Regions from separate parts of the Cytobacillus firmus genome, predicted to be linked through region 3. Evidence: a T-box and tRNA genes for the amino acid it is inferred to sense, from the RefSeq annotation. Region 3 holds a T-box; the other regions hold tRNA genes.
The links. The T-box of region 3 lies ahead of trpS (tryptophan--tRNA ligase). A T-box ahead of a tRNA ligase gene usually reads a tRNA of that ligase, here a tRNA-Trp.

Region 1: it has a tRNA-Trp gene. The T-box ahead of trpS (tryptophan--tRNA ligase) is inferred to sense a tRNA for this amino acid. The anticodon was not compared.
Region 2: it has a tRNA-Trp gene. The T-box ahead of trpS (tryptophan--tRNA ligase) is inferred to sense a tRNA for this amino acid. The anticodon was not compared.

What each region holds. Positions count from the first base shown of each region.
Region 1 covers NZ_CP098323.1:495,263-500,706, forward strand. The annotation lists tRNA gene NAF01_RS02540 (tRNA-Leu) at 1-27, shown strand, start outside; tRNA gene NAF01_RS02545 (tRNA-Gly) at 34-108, shown strand; tRNA gene NAF01_RS02550 (tRNA-Arg) at 116-192, shown strand; tRNA gene NAF01_RS02555 (tRNA-Pro) at 198-274, shown strand; tRNA gene NAF01_RS02560 (tRNA-Ala) at 293-368, shown strand; tRNA gene NAF01_RS02565 (tRNA-Met) at 387-463, shown strand; tRNA gene NAF01_RS02570 (tRNA-Ser) at 487-579, shown strand; tRNA gene NAF01_RS02575 (tRNA-Met) at 764-837, shown strand; tRNA gene NAF01_RS02580 (tRNA-Asp) at 841-917, shown strand; tRNA gene NAF01_RS02585 (tRNA-Phe) at 1,067-1,142, shown strand; tRNA gene NAF01_RS02590 (tRNA-Tyr) at 1,165-1,248, shown strand; tRNA gene NAF01_RS02595 (tRNA-Trp) at 1,256-1,329, shown strand; tRNA gene NAF01_RS02600 (tRNA-His) at 1,341-1,416, shown strand; tRNA gene NAF01_RS02605 (tRNA-Gln) at 1,440-1,514, shown strand; tRNA gene NAF01_RS02610 (tRNA-Cys) at 1,522-1,595, shown strand; tRNA gene NAF01_RS02615 (tRNA-Gly) at 1,633-1,706, shown strand; tRNA gene NAF01_RS02620 (tRNA-Ile) at 1,715-1,791, shown strand; gene NAF01_RS02625 (cytochrome c oxidase subunit 2A) at 2,134-2,274, shown strand; gene NAF01_RS02630 (cytochrome c oxidase subunit II) at 2,287-2,751, shown strand; gene NAF01_RS02635 (cbb3-type cytochrome c oxidase subunit I) at 2,766-4,460, shown strand; gene NAF01_RS02640 (SCO family protein) at 4,521-5,153, shown strand; gene NAF01_RS02645 (hypothetical protein) at 5,150-5,444, shown strand, end outside.
Region 2 covers NZ_CP098323.1:1,125,168-1,130,611, forward strand. The annotation lists rRNA gene NAF01_RS05890 (23S ribosomal RNA) at 1-2,420, shown strand, start outside; rRNA gene rrf (5S ribosomal RNA) at 2,546-2,662, shown strand; tRNA gene NAF01_RS05900 (tRNA-Asn) at 2,682-2,756, shown strand; tRNA gene NAF01_RS05905 (tRNA-Ser) at 2,760-2,850, shown strand; tRNA gene NAF01_RS05910 (tRNA-Glu) at 2,866-2,940, shown strand; tRNA gene NAF01_RS05915 (tRNA-Val) at 2,945-3,020, shown strand; tRNA gene NAF01_RS05920 (tRNA-Met) at 3,033-3,106, shown strand; tRNA gene NAF01_RS05925 (tRNA-Asp) at 3,110-3,186, shown strand; tRNA gene NAF01_RS05930 (tRNA-Phe) at 3,336-3,408, shown strand; tRNA gene NAF01_RS05935 (tRNA-Thr) at 3,425-3,500, shown strand; tRNA gene NAF01_RS05940 (tRNA-Tyr) at 3,518-3,601, shown strand; tRNA gene NAF01_RS05945 (tRNA-Trp) at 3,609-3,682, shown strand; tRNA gene NAF01_RS05950 (tRNA-His) at 3,694-3,769, shown strand; tRNA gene NAF01_RS05955 (tRNA-Gln) at 3,828-3,902, shown strand; tRNA gene NAF01_RS05960 (tRNA-Gly) at 3,907-3,981, shown strand; tRNA gene NAF01_RS05965 (tRNA-Cys) at 4,000-4,073, shown strand; tRNA gene NAF01_RS05970 (tRNA-Leu) at 4,102-4,190, shown strand; tRNA gene NAF01_RS05975 (tRNA-Leu) at 4,214-4,295, shown strand; gene NAF01_RS05980 (nuclease-related domain-containing protein) at 5,069-5,444, opposite strand, start outside.
Region 3 covers NZ_CP098323.1:1,378,154-1,383,597, reverse strand. The annotation lists gene NAF01_RS07240 (ABC transporter permease) at 1-252, opposite strand, end outside; gene NAF01_RS07235 (peptide ABC transporter substrate-binding protein) at 348-1,994, opposite strand; T-box leader at 2,607-2,824, shown strand; gene trpS (tryptophan--tRNA ligase) at 2,935-3,924, shown strand; gene NAF01_RS07225 (YjbA family protein) at 3,949-4,695, opposite strand; gene opp4C (oligopeptide ABC transporter permease) at 5,196-5,444, opposite strand, start outside.

The DNA.
Region 1 (5,444 bases), 880 kb from region 3:
GGGGTTCGACTCCCTTCACCCGCACCATTTTAAGCGGAAGTAGTTCAGTGGTAGAACATCACCTTGCCAAGGTGGGGGTCGCGGGTTCGAATCCCGTCTTCCGCTCCATTATTTTGCGCCCGTAGCTCAATTGGATAGAGCGTTTGACTACGGATCAAAAGGTTAGGGGTTCGACTCCTCTCGGGCGCGCCATATTACGGGGAGTAGCTCAGCTTGGTAGAGCACTTGGTTTGGGACCAAGGGGTCGCAGGTTCGAATCCTGTCTTCCCGACCAGCGACACTTCTTTTTCATGGGGCCTTAGCTCAGCTGGGAGAGCGCCTGCTTTGCACGCAGGAGGTCAGCGGTTCGATCCCGCTAGGCTCCACCATAAATATATAATCATTTCGGCGGTGTAGCTCAGCTGGCTAGAGCGTACGGTTCATACCCGTGAGGTCGGGGGTTCGATCCCCTCCGCCGCTACCAATATGATTACCTTTTACTAAATCGGAGGAATACCCAAGTCCGGCTGAAGGGATCGGTCTTGAAAACCGACAGGCGGGTCAAACCGCGCAGGGGTTCGAATCCCCTTTCCTCCTCCATATTTTATTTTAATAAAATTGTCGCGGGGTGGAGCACGACCGAATAATCTGCGAAGGAATTACTTCAGCGCACCGATTGAGCTGCTGCTTGAATAATCTTTCTGAAATCGGGGCGGTACTTCATTGGTTAAACTGCGATGTAATGCTTGATGTGAGCATAGAAAAATCACATAAATAATATTGTCGCGGGGTGGAGCAGTCCGGTAGCTCGTCGGGCTCATAACCCGAAGGTCGCAGGTTCAAATCCTGCCCCCGCAATTTGGTCCGGTAGTTCAGTTGGTTAGAATGCCTGCCTGTCACGCAGGAGGTCGCGGGTTCGAGTCCCGTCCGGACCGCCATTTTTTTACAATATAAATAAATTTATGGCTCAGTAGCTCAGTCGGTAGAGCACGACCGAATAAGCTGCCTTGAAATACTTCAACGTACCGATTGATTAATCGGGACGAAGGACGAAGCCAAATTTTATTTAGGCAAAATAACTTAATATGGCTCAGTAGCTCAGTCGGTAGAGCAAAGGACTGAAAATCCTTGTGTCGGCGGTTCGATTCCGTCCTGAGCCACCATTTTCTTAGTCTTTACAGACTTGGAGGGGTAGCGAAGTGGCTAAACGCGGCGGACTGTAAATCCGCTCCTTCGGGTTCGGCAGTTCGAATCTGCCCCCCTCCACCATTTATATAGGGGTATAGTTTAATGGTAAAACGAAGGTCTCCAAAACCTTTGATGTGGGTTCGATTCCTACTACCCCTGCCAGTAGGATAGTGGCGGTTGTGGCGAAGTGGTTAACGCATCGGATTGTGGCTCCGACACTCGTGGGTTCGATTCCCATCAATCGCCCCATTATTCTTTTTTTGCATTAATTTTGGGCTATAGCCAAGCGGTAAGGCACCGGACTTTGACTCCGTCACTCGCAGGTTCGAATCCTGCTAGCCCAGCCATTTTTAAGGCAGCATAGCCAAGTGGTAAGGCAGAGGTCTGCAAAACCTCCATCCCCGGTTCAAATCCGGGTGTTGCCTCCAAATAAAAGACAGATGGTTATAATAAAATAATTTAAATGCGGGTGTAGTTTAGTGGTAAAACCTCAGCCTTCCAAGCTGATGATGAGGGTTCGATTCCCTTCACCCGCTCCAACACATATGGGCCTATAGCTCAGCTGGTTAGAGCGCACGCCTGATAAGCGTGAGGTCGATGGTTCGAGTCCATTTAGGCCCACCATTATACATACCATTATCAAACTAATTCCAATAGGGATTAGTTTTTTTTGTTTTTAGAAACTTTTTTAACGGCTGTCTCCAAGAGGAACAGGCTATTTTACTGTAAATGCAGATACCGAATGTGGAAGCGAGGAGCTAAGTTGATACTTTGTGAATACTTTGTGAACCGTTATTCTTGCCAGAGCACCATTAGGAGGAAAAAACCCTTGATATTACAGTGTTTTAGCTAAAATTGCCCCCCTTTTGCCTTTGAGGAAATATGAAGAAAGTGTGATTCATTTCACTTTTATGAAAACCCTTCTCAACTATTATGTAGGTAACAAAGTTAAGGAGCTGATGGAAGGTGGAAACACGAAAAGTGGACCAGAGCAGTTCAAAAGAACATAACTCTCTAAAGGGTACGTTCTTTTCAGTTACAGTAGTAGGGCTTGGGATCTTTGTTACTTATTTAATCTTGTACGGCCTGTATATGGCCAGAATATAGGGGGGATAAACAATGATGCATCGTTCTGAAAAGGTATGGCTTATTTTAAGCTTTGGAATGATTATTGGATTCATGTTAATCGCTGGCTACCAGGCATTCGCCTTTGAAATGGGGCCGCCAAGCTATGGAGAGCGAATTGATCCTCAGAAAGTGGATGAAACAGCACCGTTCGATAAGCCAGGAATTAAGAAAATTGGCGATAATGAGTATGAAGTAGTTATGACTCTACAAGTGTTCAGTTTTACTCCGAGTGAGATAGAAGTGCCTGCAGGATCAACAGTTCATTTTACATTGACGTCAAAAGATGTCGTTCACGGGTTCCAGGTTGCCGAAACTAACTTAAATGCTATGGTTGTGCCTGGTTATGTACAAAAAATCACTCAGAAATTTGATAAGCCAGGCGAATATTTGGTTCTTTGCAATGAGTACTGCGGTGCGGGTCATCAAATGATGAGCACAACCATTACAGTGAAATAAAGGGGGGATAGACAGTGGAAACAGTTATTAAGCAATCAGCAAAAACACAAGTTTTTAAGGATAAAGCAAATAAAGTTATGGGGATTAGCCTCGAGGATGGAAAATTAACGAAATCATATTTATCTGTTGCTTTCTTAGCCATCCTTCTAGGCGGAATACTTGGACTGCTGCAAGGCCTGAACCGGGCTGGAATGCTCGAATTGCCAGCATGGCTGAACTATTATCAGGTTCTTACAGCTCATGGTCTTCTGCTGGTAGTCGTACTGTCGGCGTTCTTCACAATAGGATACTTCTATGCCGGGTTATCCCATACATTGGGCGGCCTGCTTCCTAAGGTCAGAAAGATGGCCTGGATTGGTTTCTGGATGAAGATTTTTGGATTTGTCCTAGCGGTGATTCCGATTTTAATGAATGAAGCATCTGTTATGTATACTTTCTATCCGCCAATGGCTGCTTCACCCATTTTCTATATCGGCTTAGTATTTATCGTATTGGGTGTATGGATGTGCGCCTTCGGTGCCTTTATCAATGTAGCCAGCTGGAGAAAGAGAAATCCCGGCCAGCACATCCCGATTCTATCTTTCTTTGCAACAGGCGTATTTGTTCTCTTATTCTTCGGTAGCATACCTGTAGCCATTGAGGTTTTCACTATAATTCCTTGGGCTTTTGGATGGGTGGAGACAATAAATGTTATGGTTGCACGCACGCTGTTCTGGGCGTTCGGCCATACGCTGGTTAACATCTGGTATTTAACAGCTGTATCCGCCTGGTATGTCATTGTGCCGAAAGTTATTGGCGGCCGAAGATGGAATGACCTCTTAACAAGGATTGTGGTTATTGCACTAGTAATTATGAATATTACCGGCGGCTTCCACCATCAAATTATTGACCCGGGTATTTCTGAACCTGTGAAATACATGCACGTGTTTATGAGTTTGGCCATTGGCTTCCCTTCATTAATGACTGCTTATGCAATGTTTGCAGTCTTTGAACGCACAGCGAGAAGGAAAGGCGGAAAAGGCATAGTTGGCTGGTACAAAAAGCTTCCTTGGGGAGACGTTAGATTCCTTGCACCATTTATCGCAATGGCTGCTTTTATCCCTGCTGGGGCAGGCGGCATTGCTCAAACTACAAACCAATTGAATCAGGTAGTTCATAACACGATGTGGGTCGTTGGCCATTTCCACTTAACACTTGGCATGTCAGTAGTTATGACGTTCTTTGGCCTAAGCTATTGGCTCATTCCTTATGTATCTAAAAGAGTTCTGACACCGCAGATCAATAAACTTGGAGTTATTCAAACGATTATATGGACGCTCGGTATGATCATCATGTCAGGTGCGATGCACTGGGTGGGTTTGCTGGGATCTCCGAGAAGAACTTCCTATTCAACATATTTTGATAATGCAACTGCTTTAAGCTGGGATCCTTATCTATTCTTCCTGGCAATCGGTGGCACGCTTCTAATGATTGGTGTCCTTATGCAGGTATACGCAGTTTTCTACCTCATGTTCTTTGCGCCAAAAGGAAACACAGAGTTCCCTATTGCGGAAGTGGAAGAGGATGAAGCGCCAACACCTAGATGGACAGAACGCTGGGGATTGTGGGTTGTGTGTATGATTGCCCTTGTCGGCATGGCATATGTCATTCCATTGGTCGATTTCATTGTCAATGCGCCTCCAGGTTCTCCTCCATTTAAAACCTGGTAAGGTATGAGAGATAGCTCGGCTGCTGGGCTGTCTCTTTCTTTTAAAAGGAAGTGATGAATCATGTTTCTAAAAAATAGAACGGCTTTATCAAGCTTGCTAGTACTGATGTTTGGCATAGTCCTTTTTTACATTGGCACAGATGGGTTTCAGGCTTTTACTGCTGAAACAGCCAGGGTTAATCAGTTAATGGATGAAAAGCCTCAGTTCCCGGATGTAACGCTTGAAGACAATAATGGAAGGACCTACTCTTTCTCGGAATTTGAAGGGAAGTATGTTTTTATTACATTCTTATATACTTCATGCGGTACGGTTTGCCCCGAGCTTGAGGTTAATATGTCTGAAGTATATAAACGGATTCCGGAAGAGTATATTGGCCACGACATTCAATTCCTTAGCATCAGTTTTGATCCGGAGAGGGATGATCCGAAAACATTGGATACTTACCGTAAGGCTTTCGGCAGTGACGGAGAAACGTGGAGAATGGCGAGGATACCGGAACAGCAGGAGCTTGACTCTTTGCTGGATCGGTTTGGCGTCATTGTCATACCGGATGAATACGGCAACTTTGCCCATAACTCGGCTTTTTATCTGGTGAACCCAAAAGGACAGTTAATCGAAGTCATGGACTACACCTTGATTGAAGAAGCGGCTGATCGGGTAACGGAGATTATGCGCAGCGGGAGGGAAGAATGATGAAGTCACCAGTTTACGGATTGCTTCTGCTTCTTGCGTTGATGCTCCCGCCTGCAGCTAATTTGCTGGAGTCCATTATGATTACCCATATGCATATGCAAATGCCCCTGCTGGTGATCTCTGGATTGTTTATGGCGCAGTTCTTTCAGAATCGTTTTCCTGAGTTTTTCTCAAAATGGAATGAAAACGGAGTGCCGGGTCTATTGCTGTTTTCAATTATTATGGTGTATTGGTCTCTGCCAAGAACGATGGATGAAGCTTTGACGCTTACAAGTGTAGAAGTCTTTAAAT
Region 2 (5,444 bases), 250 kb from region 3:
AAGGTGAAAAGCACCCCGGAAGGGGAGTGAAAGAGATCCTGAAACCGTGTGCCTACAAGTAGTTAGAGCCCGTTAATGGGTGATAGCGTGCCTTTTGTAGAATGAACCGGCGAGTTACGATTACATGCGAGGTTAAGTTGATAAGACGGAGCCGCAGCGAAAGCGAGTCTGAATAGGGCGAATGAGTATGTGGTCGTAGACCCGAAACCAGGTGATCTACCCATGTCCAGGGTGAAGTCCAGGTAACACTGGATGGAGGCCCGAACCCACGCACGTTGAAAAGTGCGGGGATGAGGTGTGGGTAGCGGAGAAATTCCAATCGAACTTGGAGATAGCTGGTTCTCTCCGAAATAGCTTTAGGGCTAGCCTCATGTAGTAAGAGTCTTGGAGGTAGAGCACTGTTTGGACTAGGGGCCCCCATCGGGTTACCGAATTCAGACAAACTCCGAATGCCAAAGACTTATCCATGGGAGTCAGACTGCGAGTGATAAGATCCGTAGTCAAGAGGGAAACAGCCCAGACCACCAGCTAAGGTCCCAAAGTATACGTTAAGTGGAAAAGGATGTGGAGTTGCTTAGACAACCAGGATGTTGGCTTAGAAGCAGCCACCATTTAAAGAGTGCGTAATAGCTCACTGGTCGAGTGACTCCGCGCCGAAAATGTACCGGGGCTAAACGTATCACCGAAGCTGTGGATTGACATCTTCCGATGTCAGTGGTAGGAGAGCGTTCTAAGGGCGTTGAAGCCAGACCGCAAGGACTGGTGGAGCGCTTAGAAGTGAGAATGCCGGTATGAGTAGCGAAAGATGGGTGAGAATCCCATCCACCGAATGCCTAAGGTTTCCTGAGGAAGGCTCGTCCGCTCAGGGTTAGTCGGGACCTAAGCCGAGGCTGAAAAGCGTAGGCGATGGACAACAGGTTGATATTCCTGTACCACCTCTTTACCGTTTGAGCAATGGGGGGACGCAGGAGGATAGGGTAAGCGCGCTGCTGGATTAGCGCGTCCAAGCAGTTAGGCCGGTAACGAGGCAAATCCCGTTACCATACAGGCTGAGCTGTGACGGCGAGGGAAATTTAGTACCGAAGTTCCTGATTCCACACTGCCAAGAAAAGCCTCTAGCGAGGGAAAAGGTGCCCGTACCGCAAACCGACACAGGTAGGCGAGGAGAGAATCCTAAGGTGAGCGAGAGAACTCTCGTTAAGGAACTCGGCAAAATGACCCCGTAACTTCGGGAGAAGGGGTGCTCATTAGGGTGAATAGCCCTGATGAGCCGCAGTGAATAGGCCCAGGCGACTGTTTAGCAAAAACACAGGTCTCTGCGAAGCCGCAAGGCGAAGTATAGGGGCTGACGCCTGCCCGGTGCTGGAAGGTTAAGAGGAGAGGTTAGCGCAAGCGAAGCTTTGAATCGAAGCCCCAGTAAACGGCGGCCGTAACTATAACGGTCCTAAGGTAGCGAAATTCCTTGTCGGGTAAGTTCCGACCCGCACGAAAGGCGTAACGATCTGGGCACTGTCTCAACGAGAGACTCGGTGAAATTATAGTACCTGTGAAGATGCAGGTTACCCGCGACAGGACGGAAAGACCCCGTGGAGCTTTACTGTAGCCTGATATTGAATTTTGGTACAGCTTGTACAGGATAGGTAGGAGCCTGAGAAGCCGGAGCGCCAGCTTCGGTGGAGGCGTCGGTGGGATACTACCCTGGCTGTATTGAAATTCTAACCCGCGCCCCTGATCGGGGCGGGAGACAGTGTCAGGTGGGCAGTTTGACTGGGGCGGTCGCCTCCTAAAAAGTAACGGAGGCGCCCAAAGGTTCCCTCAGAATGGTTGGAAATCATTCGCAGAGTGTAAAGGCACAAGGGAGCTTGACTGCGAGACCTACAAGTCGAGCAGGGACGAAAGTCGGGCTTAGTGATCCGGTGGTTCCGCATGGAAGGGCCATCGCTCAACGGATAAAAGCTACCCCGGGGATAACAGGCTTATCTCCCCCAAGAGTCCACATCGACGGGGAGGTTTGGCACCTCGATGTCGGCTCATCGCATCCTGGGGCTGTAGTCGGTCCCAAGGGTTGGGCTGTTCGCCCATTAAAGCGGTACGCGAGCTGGGTTCAGAACGTCGTGAGACAGTTCGGTCCCTATCCGTCGTGGGCGCAGGAAATTTGAGAGGAGCTGTCCTTAGTACGAGAGGACCGGGATGGACGCACCGCTGGTGTACCAGTTGTCTTGCCAAAGGCATCGCTGGGTAGCTATGTGCGGAAGGGATAAGTGCTGAAAGCATCTAAGCATGAAGCCCCCCTCGAGATGAGATTTCCCATAGCGTCAAGCTAGTAAGATCCCTGAAAGATGATCAGGTTGATAGGTCAGAGGTGGAAGCGTGGCGACATGTGGAGCTGACTGATACTAATCGATCGAGGACTTAACCAAGTCATTGGTGAATACTCGACAAATTCTTCTTCATACATTATCTAGTTTTGAGGGAACGAAAAAAAGTAAATTTCCTCTTGAAAAATGATAGAAAGACGGTATAATAATACTTGTCTTGAAAATAGTCTGGTGGCGATAGCGAGAAGGTCACACCCGTTCCCATACCGAACACGGAAGTTAAGCTTCTCAGCGCCGATGGTAGTTAGGGGCTGTCCCCTTGTGAGAGTAGGACGTTGCCAGGCTGTTTTATAATACCACTTTTCCGCAGTAGCTCAGTGGTAGAGCATTCGGCTGTTAACCGAACGGTCGTAGGTTCGAATCCTACCTGCGGAGCCAAATGGAGAGCTGTCCGAGTGGCCGAAGGAGCACGATTGGAAATCGTGTATACGCTAACCGCGTATCAAGGGTTCAAATCCCTTGCTCTCCGCCATTTTAATTTCATATTGGCCCCTTGGTCAAGCGGTTAAGACACCGCCCTTTCACGGCGGTAACACGGGTTCGAATCCCGTAGGGGTCACCATTTTGGAGGATTAGCTCAGCTGGGAGAGCATCTGCCTTACAAGCAGAGGGTCGGCGGTTCGATCCCGTCATCCTCCACCATATTATTATTATCGCGGGGTGGAGCAGTCCGGTAGCTCGTCGGGCTCATAACCCGAAGGTCGCAGGTTCAAATCCTGCCCCCGCAATCCGGTCCGGTAGTTCAGTTGGTTAGAATGCCTGCCTGTCACGCAGGAGGTCGCGGGTTCGAGTCCCGTCCGGACCGCCATTTTTTCACAATATAAATAATTTTATGGCTCAGTAGCTCAGTCGGTAGAGCACGACCGAATAAGCTGCCTTGAAATACTTCAGCGTACCGATTGATAAATCGGGACGAAGGACGAAGCCAAATTTTATTTAGGCAAAATATCTTAATATGGCTCAGTAGCTCAGTCGGTAGAGCAAAGGACTGAAAATCCTTGTGTCGGCGGTTCGATTCCGTCCTGAGCCACCTTGTTTTGTGATTAGCCGGTGTAGCTCAATTGGTAGAGCAACTGACTTGTAATCAGTAGGTTGGGGGTTCAAGTCCTCTCGCCGGCACCACTTTTTTATGTTAATATGGAGGGGTAGCGAAGTGGCTAAACGCGGCGGACTGTAAATCCGCTCCTTCGGGTTCGGCAGTTCGAATCTGCCCCCCTCCACCATTTATATAGGGGTATAGTTTAATGGTAAAACGAAGGTCTCCAAAACCTTTGATGTGGGTTCGATTCCTACTACCCCTGCCAATATTGTTATGGCGGCTGTGGCGAAGTGGTTAACGCATCGGATTGTGGCTCCGACACTCGTGGGTTCGATTCCCATCAGTCGCCCCATATTTTAATGTAACAGTACAAGTGTAACTCTCATATAAATGTATTATGAATTGATCATTGGGCTATAGCCAAGCGGTAAGGCACCGGACTTTGACTCCGTCACTCGCAGGTTCGAATCCTGCTAGCCCAGCCATTTTGCGGAAGTAGTTCAGTGGTAGAACATCACCTTGCCAAGGTGGGGGTCGCGGGTTCGAATCCCGTCTTCCGCTCCAGAATTTCTTTGTTTTTATGGCGGCATAGCCAAGTGGTAAGGCAGAGGTCTGCAAAACCTTTACCACCGGTTCGAATCCGGTTGCCGCCTCCATAATTTAAATCTTGATTCGCTGATATACGCCGGGGTGGCGGAACTGGCAGACGCACAGGACTTAAAATCCTGCGGTAGGTGACTACCGTACCGGTTCGATTCCGGTCCTCGGCACCACAAGATTTATTACATTTTAATATGCCGGTGTGGCGGAATTGGCAGACGCGCACGACTCAAAATCGTGTTCCTTCTGGAGTGTCGGTTCGACCCCGACCACCGGTATCTGAAAAAAAGGTTTCCTTAATAGGAAACCTTTTTTTGTTGTTAATTTATATCCCTGCTAATTTTGAAGGACATTAATCATCCATACAACTATTTTTCTGATTATCACCAATTGTTTCAATGCAGAGTTCCGAACGGTTCAGAGGGTGGTTTTGAATAGAGTTCTGAACTGTTCGGAAGCTTCCTATGCTACAAGATAAACCAAGTTTGAATTAATGAAGCAAATAATGGATGTGGTGTAGCTCCAAAGTAGATAACTCTTTATTAGCAAACGAGAATGAAAGAGTTAAAGCATAGGATAGAAACTACATCTTCTCAAAATTAAAAGAAGTTGCGTCAAACCATAGGATAGAAACTACATCTTCATCAAAATTAAAAGAAGTTGCGTCAAAGTATAGGATAGAGACCACATCTTCACTAAAAACCCAAAGAAGCTGCGTCAAAGTATAGGATAGAGACCACATCTTCACTAAAAACCCAAAGAAGCTGCATCAAAGTATAGGATAGAGACCACTTCTTCACTAAAAATCCAAAGAAGCTGCATCAAAGTATAGGATAGTAACCACATCTTCACTAAAAACCAAAAGAAGGTACGTCAAAGGATAGGTTAGTAACCACATCTTCATTAAAATCCAAAAGAAGCTGCATCAAAGCATAGAAACCAGGTCTCCACTAAAAACAAAAAGAAGGGCAGCTTCAAAGCATAGAATAGATACAAGGTAGCCTACTCTCTATACCTCAAGGGAATTTGAATACTTTGACCAAAATACATTTCAAAAAGGTTCATAATAGGATGTCTTACCAAATCCATTGATCTGATATTGCTTAGATAAGATTTTTTGAGTGGATCTTTTTGAGTTTAGAATATTACAAAACATATGAATAGACTTGGTTGTTATTTTTTCTTCAGGGAATAGTATTTTATATTCTTCAACACTCCTCAATATAGCAAATTCAGTTTTCTCAATTGATCCGCAGCCGCATTTTAAATTGTTTTTATTTAATAAAGACATAAATAAGCCACAAGAAGTACATTTAACCCCCTTTTCTAATTCTTCAAAAGTATACTTAAAATGCCTGCCATAAGGAATATCTTTCATATGAAGCGACATTAGCTTTTCCGCCAGCATAAAATGATTTTTAGTTGCC
Region 3 (5,444 bases):
TTGACTTTTATATTTAAATGACGGGCCGAAATCCCAATTCACGATACGAACAAGATACTCCCAATATTGTGCATACCAAGGCTTGTCCAAGCCAAAATGAGCATTCAGGTTAGCTTCAATTTCGGGAGGAAGTTTTTTCTCAGATGCAAAAGGGTTTCCGGGTGCAATGCGCATGAAGAAAAAAGTTGCCGTAACGATCATCCATAAAGACAGAAGCATGTACAGCAAGCGTTTTCCAATATATTTCGCCATTGTCAAACACCTCCAATTTATTACTATGCCTTAATCAGAAACGAAGGTATATGGGACAATTAATCCCATATACCTTTCGTCTTAATCAATATTTTTTATTCAAAGTGTGCCCACTTGTACTGAACATCACCAAGACCAGATACAACAACATCTTTTAAGTTATCAGCCTGTACCCAGTTATTAGTGTAGAAGTAAATTGGTGCTACCGGCATATCTTCCATGAAGATTGCTTCAGCATCTTTTAATAGCTGCTGGCGAGCTTCAGGGTCTGTTTCAGTTGAAGACTTAGCAAGCAGATCCTGGAACTCTTTGCTTTCCCATCCAGTATTGTTATTTCCGCCATCAGCGTCACGATACATTTCAAGGAAGTTCATTGCGTCGTTAAAGTCACCTAGCCAGCCCATACGTGCCACTTGGTAATCCATTTGATTTACCTTATCAAGGAATACATTCCACTCAGCATTATCTAGGGTTACTTCAACACCAAGATTTTGCTTCCACATATCCTGAATTGCCTGAGCAATCTTTTGGTGTGCTTCAGATGTGTTGTAAGATAGCGTTACTGCTGGAAGCTCAGAAGCATCTTTATAGCCAAGCTCTTCAAGACCTTTTTGTAAATACTCTTTTGCTTTTTCTACATCATTGTCAGGGAAATAACCTTTTTCATTTTCTTCAAACATTGATGGAGGAACAATCGCCATAGCTGGAAGCTGTTCACCCTGAAGGATATTGTCGATGATTTCCTGACGGTTTATAGCATGTGCAAATGCCTTACGAATATTAACATTGTTGAAAGGTTCAACAGTTGTATTGAATTTGTAGTTGTAAATACCTGCAATTGGGTTTGTTACTAAACGGCCATCATCTTTAAGAGCCTGCATAGCATCAGTTGGAAGTGCACCAGTAGGAGCTCCAGCCCAATCTAGTTCTCCATTGTCAAACATTGATAATTCAGTGTTCGGATCATTGATCATGATCATTTCAATGCTGTCCAGCTTAACTGATTCAGCATCCCAATAAGTTTCGCTCTTTTCAAGAACGATTTTATCGCTGTGAGACCATTCTGTTAAATGGAAAGGTCCGTTAGTTGTATAGTTTTCACCAGCATCAGTTGCCCACTCTGGATTAGCTTCTGCAACTTTGCTGTTAACCGGCAGGTAAGTATAGAAAGCTGTCAATTCCAAGAAATATGGAGTTGGGTTAACAAGCTTTACTTCAAGAGTTTTGTCATCTACTGCTTTAACGCCTACAGCATCAAGTGAGCCTTTGCCAGTGTTGGCTGCTTCAGCACCTTCGATGTAGTAAAGCTGGTATGCATATGTTGAGTTGTTAGCTGGATCAAGTGCCCACTTCCAAGCATATACAAAGTCATTAGCAGTTACAGGGTCTCCATTAGACCACTTTGCATCACGGATTTTGAAAGTGTAAGTCTTTTGGTCATCAGAAACCTGAACATCTTCTGCCATTGCATTTTCAGGCTTTCCTTCTTTGCCAATACGAGTCAAACCTTCAAGAACCTGGCGAAGAACTGTACCAGATGTGGCATCCTCTGCTAAGCCTGGGTTTAATGATGGTGGTTCAGTGTTGATATTTACTCTTAATTCCTGCGGTACATCAGACTTTCCGCCGTCATCTCCGCCTTTTTCGCCGCCGTCAGCATTGTCTCCGCCGCCGCTGCATGCAGCAAGGAACATACTTAGCACAAGCAGCATGCTAAAAAAGATCGATAATCTTTTGTTCACGGTATTAACCCCCTATTAATTTCCTCAAACAATCCCCTTACCATTTGTCTTTCACAAAAAACACAACTGTGCGCCCCAGATATATTACTTAAATAGTCTGTTAATTCAATTTAAAAAATTTGCAGACTATTTAAAAGGCAACAAAAAAAGCAAGTTTATATTCTCTTAACGATAGATTATCCTTATATTCTGATAATTCAGATTAAATAGATTAACCTATAATATGTAAGCTATAAACTTACTCAATATGCACCATATTCTCGCAATCTGGAGTGATATAGTTTTGTTTTAAATGTAACAAATTCGTAAAGATTATGTTTGTTACGTTTATTATAAATAGTTTAAAAACTTATTGCAAGTGGCTTTTTGTACATGCAATTCCTTGAAGTGCGACATTTTTCGTCAAAAAGTCTTATAAATTAAGATTTTTGAGATAATAAAAAAATTTTTTTTTTTAAGATATTTTGCTATTTTACCAGGTTTTTCAACCATATATTGGTAAAATATCTCCTTGAACTACAGGCATGAACGCCCTTTAATTTCTTATTCTGTGCTTGATTTTTGTGTCCGAATAGTTTACCTTATAATATAATACGATAAAAATAAATGATCTTGTCGGCAATGAAAAAAGAGTAGTACATTTACCCAGGGTTAGCAGAGAGTCTGTGGATGGTGCAAACAGGCAGCCCGGTAAATCGAATGGACTTTTGAGCCTCTGATTTTTCAGGCGCTTCCCTGCGTTATCGGGGACCTATGCGTTTTTCTGCATAGGGCAGAGTGACTCAGTTTTTGAGTAATTAGGGTGGCAACGCGGACCATTCGTCCCTATTTTATAGGGATGAATGGTTCTTTTTTATGCCATTTTTTATAATTACGTGGCAAACTTCACTTCAACACCTGACAATTCATGATCTTTTAAGCCGATTAAAGGAGGAAAAACATGAAAACTATATTTTCCGGCATCCAGCCCAGCGGCACAATTACTCTTGGCAATTACATTGGTGCAATGAAACAATTTGTTGAACTGCAGAATGACTACAACTGCTATTTTTGCATTGTTGATCAGCACGCCATAACTGTTCCCCAGGACAGACTGGAATTGAGGAAAAACATTCGAAGTCTTGCTGCCCTATATTTGGCTGTTGGAATCGACCCTGAGAAATCCACCCTGTTCATCCAATCGGAAGTTCCAGCCCATGCCCAGGCAGGCTGGATGATGCAGTGTGTTTCTTACATCGGTGAGCTCGAGCGCATGACTCAGTTCAAAGACAAATCAGAAGGTAAAGATGCCGTATCTGCAGGACTGCTGACCTATCCCCCTTTGATGGCTGCAGATATCCTTCTATACAATACTGACTTGGTTCCGGTTGGAGAGGATCAAAAACAGCACTTGGAATTAACCCGCGATCTTGCTGAGAGATTCAATAAGAAGTACAACGACATCTTCACTGTTCCAGATGTCAGAATCGCCAAAGAAGGCGCAAGAGTAATGTCACTTCAGGATCCATTAAAGAAAATGAGCAAATCTGATCCAAATAAAAAATCATTTATTTCATTATTAGATGACCCAAAACAAATTGAAAAGAAAATAAAAAGTGCCGTAACAGATTCTGAAGGCATTGTTAAGTATGATAAGGAAAACAAACCAGGAGTATCTAATCTCCTTTCCATTTACTCAATACTTTCAGGTAAAACCGTTGCAGAAATCGAAGGAGAATATGAAGGCAAAGGATACGGGGAATTTAAAGCCGGCCTTTCTGATATTGTTATTGGAACAATTAAACCTATTCAGGATAAATACTATGAATTAATGGAATCTGAAGAACTTGATCTTGTACTTGATCAAGGAGCTGAAAAAGCTAATAAAGTCGCATACAAAATGATTAAAAAAATGGAAAACGCCATGGGACTTGGCAGAAAGAGAAAATAAAAAAACAGCCTTGGGCTGTTTTTTTTAATTTACTTTTGGACCATGCTCCATTTCCCACAACTTCTCAAAAAACGGCTGTCCTTTTATTAAGTTTTCACAAAACTTTTCATGTTTACTTGACCAGCCGTATTTACTTTCATCAAATAATTCATACCAGGCCTCTTCAAAATTCATTGATTGTATTTTCGTATAACGTTCAGGGCTCCACTCCGTATACCAATAACGGATTTCAGCATCATTTTTGGAGGAATGAAGCTGATCCAGCGCCATAAACAGAAGCTGTTTAAGCTGTCTTTCTTTTCTTGTCAGGCCTGCCATCAAATCCGGAGAAGGAGAAAGAATATGGAATTCCTTCAATGCGGTTTGATCATTAAAAGAGTAATTAGCCGTTTCCTGATTTTCCAGCATTTCATATGCAAGCTGCTCCTGCCTTGGTATTAACCTGCTTTTTCTGATTGGAATATTGTAGCCGATTGTATCTACAGCCAGTATGCCTGTCCCATCTGATACAACAAAGCAATACTCCAATTGGATGCGTTCATGATTTTTCCTTAAGTAAGCTTTTTGATAAATGTCATCTAGCAGTTGTTGTGGCAGCTCAGAAAGATCATTCTCAATATAATTAAAAAGGACCGGGTCAATCTTCAGCAGCGGAACCTGGTCAAGCAGTTCTACCCCATCATCTTTTCTCCATTCATGAAAATGGCATACATTGTATCCATTTTCTTCTCCTTCAAACCAATTCACCCAAACATCATGAAGATACAACATTTTTCAACCCCCACTTCAACAAACTATTTGTCACTCAGTATGGGCAGCAGGCAGTAAATTTATTCCTATATTGCACTCACAATCCATTTTTTGTAATTAGGAAGCTTTATTTTGATGAGATACTCTTTTAATCATCCTCATTTGAATAGGGAAGATATATGCTCAATGTAATGATAATTATTCCAATCGGAAGCAAATAGCATTCCGGGCGATAGGTGATAAAATGCAAATATCCTTTGAAGGTTTGTCCAGTTGTAAGCAAATTCAAGTACCCTATGACACTGACTCCTCCCGAAACAGAGACTCCAAACCCCGTTAAAAGCCAAAATGCCCTAAATAACATGTTCTTTACTATATTTGTGAGTCATATAAGGTTTTATTGCTGCCATAAACTCACTCCCACTATCTTTTTTACATGTATATGAAAGCATTTGTTTAGATATGTACAAGCTATAGGCCACAAGACAGCAAAAAAACGCCTTATTACAGGCGTTTTTTTGCTATCTGTTGGATTTAGGGTTGAAGGCATCTTTCAAGCCTTCCCCTATGAAGTTGATTGATAGGATTGTAAACGTCAGAATCGCAGCAGGCGGAATCCAAATCCACCATTTACTTGTTAAAACATCAGGACTTCTTGCTTCCTGAAGCATGTTTCCCCAGGTTGGAATGTTGATTGGTACACCAAATCCGAGGAAGCTTAGGCCTGTCTCAGCTACAATCATCGCTGCAAGAGTAATGGTTGCCTGAAC